Regions from separate parts of the Calorimonas adulescens genome, predicted to be linked through region 1. Evidence: predicted binding sites of a transcription regulator. Region 1 holds the regulator's gene; each other region holds the start of a gene.
The links. Region 1 encodes ArgR, which controls arginine synthesis, uptake and breakdown. Its sites were predicted from a motif close to ANTGNATAAANATACA; they were not measured.
Positions count from the first base shown of each region.

Region 2: FWJ32_RS04780 (basic amino acid ABC transporter substrate-binding protein) is a predicted target of ArgR. The motif match lies at 2,371-2,386, and genes of this name have one in related genera.
Region 3: argC (N-acetyl-gamma-glutamyl-phosphate reductase) is a predicted target of ArgR. The motif match lies at 3,113-3,128, and genes of this name have one in related genera.

Region 1 is NZ_VTPS01000001.1:122,035-127,647, forward strand. Features, by position in the region: gene spoIVB (SpoIVB peptidase) at 1-1,255, opposite strand, end outside; gene recN (DNA repair protein RecN) at 1,367-3,064, opposite strand; gene FWJ32_RS00690 (arginine repressor) at 3,076-3,528, opposite strand; gene FWJ32_RS00695 (NAD(+)/NADH kinase) at 3,547-4,395, opposite strand; gene FWJ32_RS00700 (TlyA family RNA methyltransferase) at 4,392-5,201, opposite strand; gene dxs (1-deoxy-D-xylulose-5-phosphate synthase) at 5,191-5,613, opposite strand, start outside.
Region 2 is NZ_VTPS01000005.1:94,709-100,321, reverse strand. Features, by position in the region: gene FWJ32_RS04795 (helix-turn-helix domain-containing protein) at 1-188, opposite strand, end outside; gene FWJ32_RS04790 (lysylphosphatidylglycerol synthase transmembrane domain-containing protein) at 644-1,678, shown strand; gene FWJ32_RS04785 (zinc-ribbon domain-containing protein) at 1,782-1,982, shown strand; gene FWJ32_RS04780 (basic amino acid ABC transporter substrate-binding protein) at 2,428-3,300, shown strand; gene FWJ32_RS04775 (amino acid ABC transporter permease) at 3,314-3,979, shown strand; gene FWJ32_RS04770 (amino acid ABC transporter ATP-binding protein) at 3,966-4,688, shown strand; gene hpf (ribosome hibernation-promoting factor, HPF/YfiA family) at 4,775-5,308, shown strand; gene FWJ32_RS04760 (hypothetical protein) at 5,443-5,613, shown strand, end outside.
Region 3 is NZ_VTPS01000001.1:294,389-300,001, forward strand. Features, by position in the region: gene argB (acetylglutamate kinase) at 1-651, opposite strand, end outside; gene argJ (bifunctional ornithine acetyltransferase/N-acetylglutamate synthase) at 677-1,894, opposite strand; gene argC (N-acetyl-gamma-glutamyl-phosphate reductase) at 1,934-2,971, opposite strand; gene FWJ32_RS01740 (MATE family efflux transporter) at 3,637-5,007, opposite strand.

The DNA.
Region 1 (5,613 bases):
CTGTTTTGTATTTACCCGTCTCTATCTCTCTCATCATCCACTCTATATATACACCGTACCCTTTTGTAGGGTCATTTACAAACACATGGGTTACAGCACCTATAAGTTTCCCATTCTGTATTATTGGACTACCGCTCATCCCCTGTACTATTCCTCCAGTCTTTTTGAGAAGCTCTTTATCTGTCACATTGATTATCATGCTCTTCGATGAGGGTATACTCTGGTTAACAGTTTTCTGTATTTCCACATCATATGCCTTTATCCCATTATTGTCCAGGTCTATTAATATTTTTGCCGGGCCTGTCCTCACCTCAGATTTAAAGGCCACAGGAATCATTCTTTTATTTCCAGTGAAGTCGTTTACATAGCCATATATGCCAAAAGCTGTATTTTTTTCTATATAACCTATTGGGGTTGCTTCATCTTTGAACACCCCTCTAATTTCTCCAGGTTTATTCCTTCTACCCTCTTCTATAGAGGTTATTTCAGTTTTATATATTTCTCCTTCACTTAGAGTCATAATCTCTCCTGTAGACGAATCTGTTATTGGATGACCCAATGCGCCAAACATTTTATCATCTCCAGTAACAAAGGTAAGGGTACCTATACCTGCCGTATGGTCCTTTACCCATAAACCCAATCTAAAGTTTTTATCGCTCTTAGCCTTTATCGCTTTAACCTTTTTCTCCAATATTTTATCATTTCTTTCAACTACTAATGTCGCTTCATCCTTGCCAACCTTATTGAGCCATAGTGTGATATCATCAGCAGAATTCACTTCATGCCCGTCAATAGAAAGTATCACATCTCCTGTCTGTATATCAGCTGCCCGGCCAGGCCTGTATACTCTATCGTCAATACCTATTACCTCAGAAAGTCCCACAACCATTACCCCCCGAGTTTTAAACTTTACTCCGATAGGTTCACCGCCAGGTATCACATAGACACCCGGTAAAACATCTAATGTCACTTTTTTAAGTGGGAGTAACCCAAACAGATAAAACTCTAAGCTTGAACTGCCTTCCTTTATTGTATTTATAGTAAGCGGCTCACTCTCAAGCTGTATGAAGCTTGTGTCAAAATCTATTTTAATCCCCCTTGGTAATTTAAAACCAAAACTCTGCTGAGACCCCTCCATAACTCTTATTTCGTCAGGCATATCATTTATATATCGTAATGGAAATACATGATCAATGAAAATCAATGAAAAAATAATAAAAACAGCCAATATCTGCGATATTTTCTGTTTATTCAAATTCACCACTCTCCCACTTTAAGCCTTATCGTTTTTCTTTAAAAAATAAGGCTATTTATAAAATGGCCTCTTAAAGTGGGATTTATACTAACAAAAAAAGTAGTATATATACTACTTTGACATAACTGAATCTTTAAGGGATTGTGCTATTTTTAGCATTTCCTGGGAATTTTTAATAGAGGTTTCGGTTATATTGCTGCCGCTTATCATCCTTGAGAGTTCTGTTATCCGCTCATTTAGATTTAACTTCCTCAACTTGGTAAAAGTTGAATTTTTTATAACCATTTTCTCAATTTTAAAATGCTCATCCGCCATAGAGGCTATTTGAGGCAGGTGCGTTATGCATATTATCTGGTGCCTTTTAGATAAAGCCATGAGCTTTGTTGCCACAGCTTGTCCAGCATGTCCGCTTATGCCACTATCTATCTCATCAAAAATCAATGTACCGATTCTGTCTGCATCCGCAAAGACTACCTTCAATGCCAAAAGTATTCTCGACATCTCACCACCCGATGCTACTTTAGACAGAGGTTTTAATGGCTCCCCTGGGTTTGTCGATATTAAAAACTCCACCCTGTCTATACCGGTTGGGCTTATTGTATTCATATTGGAGTTAAACTCCACCTTAAATACGCAGTTTCCCATATTTAATTCTTTAAGTTCATCTTTGATTCTAATTTCCAGTTCTTTAGCTATTTTTTTCCTCATTTCGCTCAACTTTAATGCATTGTCTAAATACTGTTTTTGAATTTCCCTTATCTCATCGCCAAGTCTACTCAATTCCTCAGTATTGCTCTTTAAGCTTAACAGCTCATTTTCGATTTTATCCTTAAATTTCAGTATGTCTTCTATAGTAACACCATACTTACGTTTCAACTCGTTTATCTGATTTATTCTCTCCTCTATCCATGTAAGTTCGTCAGGATTATATTCAAAGGTATCAAGATAACTCCGTATTTCTCTAGCAGTATCCTCAAGATTATAATAACTGTTGCTCACTGTATTGTAAAACTCCACAAACTCCTTAAAGTCTTTAATTTTCTCCAATCCATTCATTATAATACCAAGGTTGTCAATAACGGACGCAGTGCCCCCATATAATCTCTCATAAGAATCCTTTAAAGTTTCAAAAATCTTCTTCGAATTTTTTACTATTTTTATCCTCTCTTCTAATTCCTCGTCCTCCCCAATGCGTAAATTGGCAGAACGGATATCCTTCAATTGATACTCTAAAAGGTCTATAGTACGAGCTTTTTCCCTTTCCTGATTATGTAACTCTGTAAATCTATCATTCTTTTCCTCAAATCTGCTGCAAAGTTCCTGTACATTTTTAACGAGCTGCTTTATTTGATTTTTACCAAAAGAATCCAGCAGCTTTAAGTGATTATTCACATTTAAAAGACTCTGATTCTCGTTTTGCCCAACAATTTCTAATAGATTACTGCTTATATTCTTTATTACATTGAGCGGATATTGTTTACCGTTAATCCTCGAGACGCTCTTTCCGTTCTGATTGAACTCTCTGCTGATAATAAGGACATCACTATCCATTAGACCTATTTCTGTAATTGCTGAATATAGTTCCTCGTTCGCCATCTGTATATCAAAGCTGCCTTCAATGTATGCCGAGTCTGTACCTGTCCTTATGTAGTCCTTATCAGCCCTGCCACCTAAAAGTACATTGACTGCATCTATAATTATAGACTTACCAGCTCCAGTTTCGCCGGTAAAAATATTTAGGCCGTCTGTAAAATCAACGTCTATCGATTCAATCAAGGCAAAATTCTTTATACTTAAAGATAGCAACATTATAGATCACCTTATTTGATGTATTTATTAAACCGGTTTGCGACCTCACTGGCGAGAAAACCTTCTCTGATAATGAGAAATATCGTATCATCACCAGCCAGCGAACCAACAATCTCATTCATGTTGATGGCATCAATAGCTGCTGCTGCCGCCATAGCAGTCCCGGAAAGAGTCTTTAGCACCACTATATTCCCTGAATAATCCACTCTTACCAAAGATTCACTTAAAAGTGTGGTGAGTCTGTTCATTATACCCTCATCCTGCTGTTTTAATGGAGCATACCTGTAATGACCATTTTCAGTTAAAACCTTTACCAGTCTTAATTCCTTTATATCCCTTGACACTGTGGCCTGAGTTACATCTATTCCCTCTTTCTTCAACTCCTCTGCAAGCTCTTCCTGTGTCTCTATCGGTTTTCTCTCTATCAAATCAAGAATTTTAGCATGACGCGCTATTTTCATCATGTTTTTCACACCTCTCTATCATTCTTTTAACTTGGTCCTGAGAACATTAAAAAATGATTTTCCTGAGGTTTTTATCAATTTTGTATCATATTGTGACTTCCTCACAATGACTTCATCTCCTAAATTGAGTTTATACCCTTGCTGTCCATCTACAGTCAACATTATATCCTGATTCTCATCAAGGATGGTAACCCTTACTGTACTTTCCGGTGAAGCAATGATTGACCGCGAATATAAGGTATGTGGACATATTGGAGTGATTATTAATAGTTCTATGTTTGGCGTACATATGGGGCCGCCTGCCGATAGTGAATAAGCGGTAGAGCCCGTAGGACTTGATATGATCAGCCCATCAGCGGAATATGTGTCGACATAATCATCGTCCACATATGTTTTTAAGTGTATCATCCTGGAAAATGAACCTTTGGTTATACCAATGTCATTCAGTGCAGTGTAGCTCTCCATCTCCACCCCATTTTTTAATATCACAGCCTCCAGCATCATTCTCTCGTCAATATAGTAATCATCCATGATACATTTATTCAACGCCTTATACATTTCTGCGTACTCCACATCAGTTAAAAAGCCAAGGTGGCCAAGATTTACACCCAGTATAGGCTTACCATAGGGCGCACATTGCCTTGCTACGCTCAAGAGTGTTCCATCTCCGCCCAATACCACAACAAAATCGCAGTTTTTATATATTTCCCATAGTTTTAAACCCAATTCCTTTCTTCCAATTTTGTACGCCATAAACTCATTTAAGAGAGGTTTACATTCCATCTCTTCAATGTATTTAACAGCGGAAATGGTGATCTGGAACTCCGTATCTTTCTGTATATTGGATATTACACCAATGTTTTTCATAAATTACCTCCTGAAAGTTCCTCATGAGCAGTTTCAACAGTGCAACGTATTTTATCCATGTCCAATAAAGGCGGAACCTTGCTAAAAAGGGAAAGAAATTCAATGTTACCCTTGGGACCTCTAATAGGTGAGTAGGTAATGTCCTTCATAAAAAGTCCTTCTTTTTGGGCTGATAAAAGCACATTTTCTATTACCATCAGATGTATATTTCTGTCCTTTACCACCCCTTTTTTCCCTATATGTTCTCTGCCGGCTTCAAACTGTGGCTTTATTAATGATATTATAATTCCATCATCTTTTAAGAGTGAGGCTGCCGGTCTGAATATCTTGTCCAGGGAAATAAATGAGACATCAATGGTTATTATATCCACTTTCTCTCCTATGTCGTCTTCAGTAAGATATCTGGCATTTTTCCTCTCAACCACCCTTACCCTATCATCTCTTCGCAGTTTTTCGGCTAGCTGGCCATAACCTACATCTACAGAATATACCCTTGCTGCTCCTTCCTGCAGAAGACAGTCAGTAAAACCACCAGTGGATGCCCCTATATCTACAGCCACTTTGTTATGTACTGAAATGCCAAATTCGTCAATTGCCCTCTTTATTTTAAGTCCACCTCTGCTCACATATGGTAGACCTTCCTTTAATTCTATCTCAGAGTTTACATCAACAGACATACCAGGTTTATCCGAGACCTTACCGTTTACAAGCACGCTACCAGCCATTATCAATTTCCTCGCTGCCTCTCTGCTGGTGGCCAGGCCTTTATTAAAGACAAGCACATCCAGTCTTTCTTTATTGTTCATTATCGTCCACCATTTCCAGAATATGCTTTTTTATTGAGTCAGCATCAAGGCCACATAACTTATATAGCTCTTCCTGACTGCCATGGGAAATAAACCTATCTGGTATGCCCAACAATTTTATTTTAACATTTTTTATATTTTTTTCAGCAATAATTTGCAAAATGCTGCTACCCAGCCCACCCTTAACAACATTATTTTCAACAATAATCACCCTTCCTGTCTTCTTTATAGAAGATACAATCAAATCCTCATCAATAGGCTTAATAAATCTAATATTTATAACATCGGGGTGTATACCCAATCTCTTAATCTCTTCCAGTATACTTAAAACCGTATTACACATCATACCTTCGCATATAATAGAGAGGTCATCCCCTTGTTCAACTAATTCTGCCTTACCGTACTTTATATC
Region 2 (5,613 bases), on a different contig from region 1:
CTATCGAGGAGATAGTCAAGAGAGACGTTAAAAAAATCAGCAATCTTTTTTAAAGTAGCGAAATCTGGTTCTCTTTTGTTTGATTCATACAACGAGAGAGCGCTTCTTGAAATAGACAGTTTATCTGCAAGTTCTCTCTGGGTAAGATGTTTCTCTTTTCGTAATCTGTGCAACACATCACCAAACATGAATTCACCTCCTTCTAATGATTATAGTTTGATTTAAATATTGAGTAAATGATAGTTACGAAAAGTAGAGGAATTTGCACTATTAGCAATTATTTGTTACATTTTGTCGCATTGTAAAGGCAGTATTGCATCTTCTCAGCGAATGAAAACGCAATAAAATACAAAAAAGAAGATACTCCGACAAGTACCTTCCATATACACAAAACATCCTGTATAATGTTTATATTAAGGGATTGACACGATAGGTTTCCAAAGGCGGTTTGTGATGCATAGAAGACAGCCGTGGGCAATTAATCTATACAATCCAAAATACTGTAGAAAAATTTAAGAACGGTTGTAAGAAAAACAATAATATGGTATAGGGATAGTGAAGTAAAAGAGGGAATGGGAGTAAACCGGGAGTGTATCACCAGGGGTTGACTCTGATGGCAAACCTTGACATGTGGAGGTAGAAGATGAACCTGCTAAATAGAAAAAACCTGATATGGCTTTTATCGTCAGTCCTGATAAGCTTTGTGACAATAATTATAATTATATACTTTACAGTCAGTCCTGATGAGATAGACAGGATACTACATATTAGAATTGAATACATTGTGCTGATGGTCTTGATGATGTTTGGGACGTGGGCTGTTGACACATTAAGGATACAGAACCTCCTTGGGATTATGGGTGAGCGTACCTCATTTTTTTATCTGTTTGTATCTAACATAGCCTCACACTTTATTGGAGCCATAACGCCCTTTCAATCCGGGGCGTTACCTGCACTGGTATACTATCTGAGCAAGAAGAATATAAAGATAAATAAAGGGATAACAGTGGTGACAGGCAGACTGCTTTACTCTTTGCTTTTTTTCGGCATCTTTCCACTGTTTCTTACGTTATTTTTTTATAACAGAATAGGGTTAAATATTTATCTGAGAGTTCTGGCTGTAGGTGTATCTTTGTTTTTATTTGTGCTTCTTATAGGGTGCTGGTACTTAATGATAAATCCACATTTTATTGAATTGCTGGCAGTCAAAATCGGTTATTCTTCCATGATTAAGAGAGTTACATTTAAAAGGTCAAGAGATAAATGGATATGGAGGATAGTTAAAGGACTAAGGGAATATAAGGAAAATTTCAAAGTAATACTTTCGTATGGCGTTAAGGTGACCGCAATCCAGATGATTTATACTGTACTTTTCTGGTTTATTTTCTTTAATTTTGCTACAGTTATAATGCTGGCAATGGGCTTACATATCGATTGGTTTAATGTGCTTGCAAGGCAAACCATTTTTTATAGCATACTTACATATAACCCAATACCCAGTGGCAGCGGGGTAATTGAATTGGGATATGCAGCGATTTTTTCCAATATTGTGCCGACTCAGAATCTCGGCGTGTTTATAGGCATCTGGAGGTTTTTTAGCTTTTATATGTATGTAATAGTCTCAGGAATCATATTTTCTTTTACATTGAGACACATCGGCAGGCCACAAAATTTTTAAAAAAGTATTGCTTTTTTTAAGCTTTTACCATATAATAATAATGGCCTGTATATTAAAGTGGAATATAGGCAAACAATATCTTTAAAGTGAGGGGATTATCCGTATGTATGAGGACAAGGTGTTAGTTTGTAAGGACTGCGGAAAGGAGTTTGTATTTACCGCAGGAGAGCAAGAGTTTTATGCTGAGAAAGGTTTCCAGAATGAACCCGTAAGGTGCAAGGAGTGCAGAGATGCTAAAAAGCAGAGATATGACAACCACGGGAATGGTGGCAGATCATCTCACAGAAGTTTTAATCGTGGTTAATCCCCTTACGTAATAGTAAAGAGGATTATCAAAGGGACACTTAGGGTGTGTCCCTTTTAATTTTTATTTATGTACTAAATAATATTGACGGGCCATTAATAAAATAATACATTAATAAAATAATAACAATTAAAGCAAGTATGAATAAATATGTAGTGTGTTCTCCACAGGCCTTTCAACATTGTTAATCCATCAGTCATGCTAATAGAGGGACTTATCCACATTTTCCACAGTTTTATACTGTAGTTTTCCACAGACTGAACATATATAAAAGAAAATTGTATATGATCCAGGATCAATTTTACCGTAAAAATTAATAAGCGAGGTTAGAAAAACATCGAGGCAAGCCATCTTAATTTAAAAATAAGATATTTTTTTGACTACATATTGATTTTATATGCATTATGCTCTATAATTATACAAAAAAGAAGGGAGAGGTCTTTGGATGAAGAAGGTTGTAGTTGTTTTGCTTACTGTATTTTTGGTGCTGGCTGTTGCAGCCTGTGGAAGCAATAGCAGTCAACCTGCGGCACAACCTCAGGCTCAAAATGGTTCTGGCTCACAGTCTCAGACTCAAAGCAGTTCTGATTCACAGTCTAAGGATAACACGGGAAAAACAAGCAAAGTTGATGAGATAAAGGCAAGAGGTGAACTTATAGTAGGGCTCAGTGCAGACTACCCTCCATATGAGAGCCATGAGATAATCAACGGCGAAGATAAGATAGTCGGGTTTGATATTGACCTGGCACAGGCTATAGCCGATGAACTGGGAGTGAAGTTGCATATAGTTGACACTTCCTTTAATGGGCTTATACCCATGCTTCAGGCGAATAAAATTGATGTAATAATATCCGGTATGACTGCCACAGAGGAAAGGGCAAAGAGTGTGGACTTTTCCGATATATACTTCTCCGGGAAAAATCTTGTCTTGGTCAAAAAGGACTCTAATATTGCAACAATTGACGATTTAAAGGATAAACTGATTGCTGTGCAGTTGGGTACGACTCAGGAAGCTGCAGCCCAAAAGGCGGGAATGAAAACAAAGCCTATAAACCTTCTGACGGATGCCGTAATGGAGCTTAAAAACGGCAAGGTTGATGCAGTTCTGGCTACTGAGGTAGTGGCAAAAAAGTTTGTCAGCATGAATGACGATATAAAATCTGTATATATTAAAGAGCTGGCAGATGAAGGCGGCGGTTCTGCAGCAGCAGTGGCAAAGGGAAATAAGGACCTGGTAGAGGTAATAAATAAGGTTTTAAAGGACCTGAAGGATAGCGGCAAGTACGACGAGATGGTAAATAAGTGGTTTGGCGCATAAGGGAGGTATAACTTTGAATCTTGATTTTTCTAGGATCTCCTCATACAGTCCCCTTTTTGTAAAGGGGGCTGTTACTACCATTGAACTTACATTAGTTTCTGTGATTTTTGGGATAATACTCGGTCTTGTGGTGGCTTTATTGAAGATGTCCAGCTTTAAGCCCCTAAGCTTTATAGGGAGTGCATATGTGGAGCTTATAAGGGGGACGCCGTTACTTGTGCAGTTATATATAGTTTATTACGGACTGCCACAGCTTATAGGTCAGGATATACCAAGCTTTCCGGCAGCAGTAGCTGCCCTTAGTATAAATAGCGGTGCGTATGTGGCTGAGATTATCAGGGCAGGAATACAGGCAGTGGACTATGGACAGATGGAAGCTGCCCGGTCTCTGGGCATGAGTTACGGCCTGGCTATGCGCTTTGTGATTATTCCCCAGGCAATAAAGAACATTCTTCCTGCGCTGGGCAATGAGTTTGTAGCGCTGCTCAAAGAATCAGCCGCTGTCTCTGTTATAAGCATGAGCGACCTGATGAGGCAGGCTGATATAATAAGAGCAGCCACGTATACAGCCTTTGAACCATTGATTGTGGTTGCGCTCATTTATTTTGTGATGACTTATATATTCTCTACTTTTCAGAGAATCCTGGAGAGGAGGCTTAAAGCCAGTGATTCGCGTTGAAGACCTCCACAAAAATTTTGGCAAGCTGCATGTACTAAAGGGTATAAATGCAAAGGTGGACAAGGGGGATGTAGTTGTAATCATTGGACCGAGTGGCTCGGGGAAAAGCACCTTTTTAAGATGCATAAACCTGCTGGAGTATCCTACCAGCGGCAAGATATATATAGAGGGGGAGCTGATAGACAAAAAGACGGATGTCAACCGCATAAGGCAGAAGATTGGTATGGTTTTTCAGCACTTTAATCTGTTTAATAACCTTAATGTGCTTGGCAATATAACCCTTGCCCCTATGAAGGTAAAGGGACTTAGCAAGGATATTGCCGAGGATATTGCATTCGAGTTCCTGAAAAAGATAGGTTTGGAGGACAAAATATATGCTTTTCCATCTCAACTGTCAGGCGGACAGAGACAAAGGGTGGCCATATGCCGTGCCCTGGCTATGCAGCCGGATATAATGCTTTTTGACGAACCCACGTCGGCCCTGGACCCTGAAATGGTAAAAGAGGTTCTTATGACCATGGAGGGCTTAGCTGAGGAGGGTATGACCATGGTGGTGGTTACCCATGAGATGGGATTTGCCAGAGAGGTGGGCGACAGGATAATATTCATGGATGGAGGCCAGATATTGGAGGAATCAACTCCCGAACAATTCTTTTCTCATCCAGAAAACAGCAGGGCTCAGGAATTCTTAAGCAAGGTCCTGTATTAGAGAAAAGTTTTGTAATAAAAGAAGGAAAAAAGGGAAGAAGATAGAATATAACTATATGCATCCTAAAAATGAGGGGAGTTGATGATATGCAGGTTGCTGTAACAGGCAAAAACATGGATGTTACTGATGCATTAAAGGAGAGAGCAAAAAAGAAACTCCAAAAGCTTGACAAATATTTCTACAAAGAGCTCGAGGCAAGGGTATTGTTGGAGGTAGAAAGGGGATTTCATAAAGCAGAGATATTAATACCATTCAGGGATATACTTTTCAGGGCAGAGGAAGCCACACCGGATATGTATGTTTCCATTGATAATGCGGTTGATAAGATTGAAAAACAGATACTTAAATATAAAACCAGATTGGAGAAAAGATTCAGTAGCGGAGATTCCATAAGATATGCCGATTTACCTCAGGGGCCTAAGGAAGAGGAGGAAGGCTTCGAGGTTGTAAGGACAAAAAAGATTAGTATCAAGCCCATGTCAGTTGAGGAGGCTATACTTCAGATGAACCTCCTTGGACATGACTTCTTTGTCTTTACCAATGAGGAGACCGATGATGTGGCTGTGGTCTATAAACGGAAGGATGGAAGGTATGGCCTTATAGAGCCAAATGAGGAATAAAGATAATAGTTTATTTATTGATATTTTTATTTAAAGATGGAGGAGATCCATCCATTTTTTTTATTATTTAAGAAGGAATTAGCAAAAATAAGTAGAATAATTTAATATATGTACAATTGGAAGGACGGATGCTAATGGAAACAGATAAAAACCTTCTTGAAGAAATGGAAAAGACATTAAACCAGCTTGGAGGAGTAATATCCAGCAAGATAATAAAGAATGACCGTGGCGAAATTGTAGAGATACATGTACTTGCAGATAAGAGCAGAAATCCTAAACAGATTTCCAGAGACGTACAGTCGGCT
Region 3 (5,613 bases), 170 kb from region 1:
CAAAGAATCCTTATTCCCGTAGTCTTTGTATATTCCTTCTACGTCGGTCAGCATTATAAGCTTTTCGGCCCCAAGGCTTCCAGCTATCTCACCCGCTACCGTATCAGCGTTTATGTTATAAGTCTCACCGTCTTCCCCTATGGCCACAGGCGATATAACCGGTATATAATCCTCTTTTATAAACAACTGGATTACTTCTGTGTTAACACTCTTAACATAACCCACCAATCCCAAATCACCATTAGATAGATCCTTATCCGCCGTCACCAGGCCACCATCTTTGCCACTTAGTCCAATGGCCTTCCCTCCACATCGGTTTATATAAGAGACTATTTCTTTGTTCACCTTACCTGTCAATACCATTTCCACTACTTCCATAGTCTCTTTATCTGTCATTCTAAAACCATTTACGAATTTCGGTTTTTTACCCAATTTCCCCAGCAAATCGTTGATTTCAGGACCACCACCGTGTACCACCACAGGATTTATACCTACCAACTTTAGAAACACCAGATCCTCCATAACCATATGCTTTAAACGTTCATCCGTCATCGCATTACCGCCATACTTTACAACAAAGATTTTCCCTCTGAAATTTTCAATGTAAGGTAGAGCTTCTATCAGTATATTGGCTTTTTCTATAGTTTCCATATGTTTATCTCCTTTACAATTGCTATTATGTTCTATAGCTACCGTTTATTTTTACATAATCATATGACAGGTCACATCCCCACGCTGTAGCATGACCGCATCCTTGTTTTAAATCAACAATCACCTTTATATCTTTTTCTTTTAGTAATTCTTTCGCTTTGTCCTCAGAAAAATCAATCCCCATACCATTCTGAGCTAGCATCAGCTCTCCTCCCTTACCGCTAATGTATATATCTACCAGATTCGGATCAAAATCTACTCCAGAATAACCTACAGCACATATAATCCTTCCCCAATTGGCATCTTCGCCAAATATCGCCGTTTTCACCAGATTTGACCGGGTTATAGATCTGGCAGCCATAACAGCACTAAGGTCGTCAGGGGCATTTTTAACCTCTACTTCCATAAACTTAGTAGCACCCTCACCATCTTTTACCATCATTTTAGCCAGTTCCACACACACTATTTCTAACCCTCTATAGAACTCATCAAAATCCTCTGTTTCCTGCTCAATTAACCTGTTGCCGGCCAAACCGTTAGCAAATATAACGGCCATATCATTGGTACTGGTATCTCCGTCTACACTTATCATATTGAAAGACCTGGCAGTGGCAAGCCTAAGAGCTTTTTCCAATGCATCCTCTTTGATTCTGGCATCAGTAGAAATAAAGCACAGCATAGTTGCCATATTGGGGTGTATCATTCCCGAGCCCTTTGCCATTGCACCTATTGTAATCTTTTTCCCACCAATGTTCATTGATACAGTCACTTCTTTTTTAAATGTATCAGTAGTCATAATTGCGCAGGCGGCATCACTCCCGCCTTCCTTGCTTACAGTACTGCAACACTTAACTATTCCATCTCTCACCTTATCCATAGGCATTTTGACCCCTATAACTCCTGTAGATGCTACCACCACATCTTCCACGCCGCATTTCAGTTGCTTGGCGGTCAATTCAGCCATCTCTTTTGCGTCTTTCAAACCATCCTCACCGGTACATGCATTGGCATTTCCACTGTTGACCACAATCGCCTGTGCTTTTCTGTTCTTCAAGTTTTCCATTGTTACTTTCAACGGCGCTGCTTTTACCTTGTTTGTGGTAAAAACCCCTGCAGCGGCAGCCGGCACACGGGAATATACTACAGCAATATCTTTTTTACACTTTTTTATTCCACAATGAACTCCTGACGCCAAAAAACCCTCTGGAGCTGTAATACCACCCTTATTGAATATAATATCCATATACGCTCTCCTCTCATCACCATTTCCCTTAAGTTTAAGTTATGGATAAATTGCCGGTAAGTTTAATCCAGTGTCTTCCGGCAGCCCAAAAAGGTTATTCATATTTTGAACAGCTTGCCCCGAAGCTCCTTTAACAAGATTATCTATAGCAGATACTATAATTAACTTACCCGTATGCTCATCATAAGCTAAACCAATGTGGCAATTATTTGACCCATAAGTGTCTTTTGTTCGCGGGAATTGGCCATCGTCCAGTATTTTAACGAAAGATTCGTTACTATAGAATTCTTCGAAAGCTTCCCTTACTATATATAAGGTAATACCATCTCTTAATTCACAGTATATAGTGCTTAGAATTCCTCTTGTCATGGGCACCAGATGAGGTGTAAAAGTCACTTTTATGTTAGATTCAGAAAGATAACTTAGCTCCTGCTCAATCTCCGGCGTGTGCCTGTGACAAGCTACACCATAGGCTTTTACACTCTCATTGCACTCTGCATATAGATTAGCAAAGGATGGTTTATGACCTGCACCAGATACACCCGATTTAGAATCGATGATTATACCTTCTGTTTTTATGAGGCCATACCTTAACCCAGGAGCCAGCCCTAAAATTACACTAGTAGGATAACATCCAGGATTGGCCACCACATTAACGTCTTTCATCTCCATCCTGTGAATCTCCGGAAGACCGTATATTCTTTTTACTTTCTGATCTATAAGTGGAACAGGCCCATACCATTTTTCATATACAGAAAAGTCGTTAAAGCGAAAATCGGCACTTAAATCTATGAGCTTTTTATTCTTAGCCACAACCTCGTTAGCCAAACCATAGGCATGACCATTGGGCAATGCAGAAAAAATCACATCGGATTTTCTTATAATCTCTGCTTCGCACAGTTCATCGAATCTTAAATTAATATATCCTTTCAAACTGGGGTATAAGTCACTATATTCTCTACCCTCATGATTATTAGATGTGATACCTACTATATCTACCTCAGGATGTAAAGACAATATCCTTATTAGTTCCACTCCTGTATATCCTGAAGCGCCAACAATACCTACTTTTATCATATAGAACCCCGCTTTCCTATTTATTCTTTACAAGTTGTACTGTAATCCCTATCTTGATACAATAACCTCAAATTTAATACCTATGTATTCAAGAAACAGTAATGTTAGGCAAAACCTCCGTTTCGCATAAATAATATTTTTTTTGCATAATAATTCATCATTTATTATATTATAATCGGTGCCAGGCAAAAATGCAATATTTTCTTGCATAAAAATAACAGTGTAAAACATATCACTTTTTAAATTACGTTATCTTTCAAAACTCCTTCACAGAACCTGCCAAGTATCACTTGTCCTGTGATTGATGATTGATATAACTTTCAATGTTTATTTGCATTTTGTTATATGAAGGTTGTAAAAAAGGAAAAATTTAGATTTGATCACGAATGGTAATTTTATATACTTTCAGCCCTATCAATATACTGACAAGACTGAAAGTAAGGTTTTTATGAAAGCAGATAGAACAGATTTGAACTCCTGACAATTCAAATATATATAATAGTGCCGCTCAGATAATTTAATGTTTATAACCAAAATTAGAGTCGAGATTAAGAACGCTGGCAGCATATATTGATTCAGCTGTTAAAAAACATAAAATTACGGTATGATCTGGCTGACAAATTTTCCGGAAATCACACCATAAATGGAATAATTCATTTATTACATCATTCCCCTAAAGTTTTTATTTTGTGGTCATAGATGTATTTTATAAAAATACTGCAAAATATTAAAGCCGAAACTTCCGCTATAGGAAAAGCCCACCAGACTGCATTTAACGAACCAGTCCTGGATAGTAAATACGCCGCTGGCAAAAGTACAATAAGCTGCCTTATTATTGATACAATCAGGCTCATCATTCCATTCCCCAGTGCCTGAAATACAGACATAATAACTATACAATACCCAGCAAATAAAAAACTGAAACTAATTGTACGCAGTGCTGGCACTCCAATTGTCAGCATATCGTCGGAGGCATTAAACAGTAGAAGCAGTTTATCCGGGAAAAGCTGAAAAACAGTCAGGCCAATTAACATAATGCAAACTGCATAGAGCACACTCAACTTGATAGTCTCTGTAATGCGCTCTTTCTTTTTGGCACCAAAATTATAAGAGATGATAGGTACCATACCATTATTAAGCCCAAAAACCGGCATAAACACGAAGCTCTGCAGCTTGAAATACACGCCAAATACTGCAGTAGCCGTGGCCGTAAACCCCATAAGGATTTTGTTTATACTATAGTTCATAAGAGAACCAATTGTCATCATAATTATTGACGGAATACCAACATAATAGATCTCCTTTATAACCTCACCATCTGGTCTAAAATCCCTGAACGAGAGAATGATCTCATGATTTTTTGAGATATTGAAATAAATAGCCAGCATCATAGCAGTGGTCTGTCCAATTACTGTGGCTACAGCTGCACCAGTCACCCCCATCTTTGGAAACCCAAAATATCCAAAAATAAGAATTGGATCCAGAATGATATTGACTATAGCACCGGATGACTGTGTAACCATAGTATAAATAGTTTTCCCAGTAGATTGCAGGAGTCGTTCAAATGTTAGCTGTCCGATAAGGGCAAAAGAAAATCCAGTACAGATGCCAAGATATTCTCGCCCGTACTTAATGATTTCACTAATACCAGTTTGCGATTTAAAAAAAGGCTGTACACCAAAAAAGCCAAACACTATAAACACAATACAGCTTAGCAAACCCAAAAAAATGCCATTGTTAGCGGCCTTACTGGCCTTTTCAGTGTTTCGCTCACCAAGACTTTTTGACAATAGAGCGTTGATACCTACTCCTGTACCATTTACTATTGCAATCATAAAGCTCTGTACTGGAAATGCCAGTGAAACAGCTGTTAGAGCATTTTCATTGATTTGTGCCACAAAAATACTGTCAACAATGTTATAAAGAGCCTGAACCAGCATAGAGATAATCATCGGCACCGACATTGTTATCAGCAATTTGTTGACGGGCATAATACCCATTTTATTTTCATCCTGTCTTTCCAATACATTTTCCATTAGGCAGCACCTCCCAATAATGTAATTGCCACTTTTAAAATTATATACCCGGCTCAAATACAAATTTTTATGAAATACATAATACGCCCAAATGTCCAAAAGTACGCAAGGGTGTTTTTGCGCTATTTTTGAATCGCTTTGGGCTGAATAAGAAATACTCATATCACAACAATAAAATTTCAAATTGACATGTTTCATTTGATAGTAATAATAATAAAAGCCCCAGGAACAATCCAGGGTTTTCTTGTGTTCATGCAATATCTAACATTTATTTCGTATTTACACTACTTCACACTACAGTGTGCCATGTGCCAAAATGTTATGCTCTATACTAAGGATATATATCTGCATAGACGCGAGATTCATCCTTTTTAACATAGCTATCCGTCACATCTTTTTATAGCGTTATGAATGAATTTTTAAGAATGCCTAATTTCAGCTTTTTGCTCATAAGAATAACCACTCTTCTAAATAGAGCACTATATGATAGAATAATACATAGCTATCTAATTGTCAATAGGATAAAGGCTGCTCGATCGCGTCAAGTATTTTTAGGTTATTAAAGACCTCACCATAATGAATTATCATAGGAAAACGTTATGTATG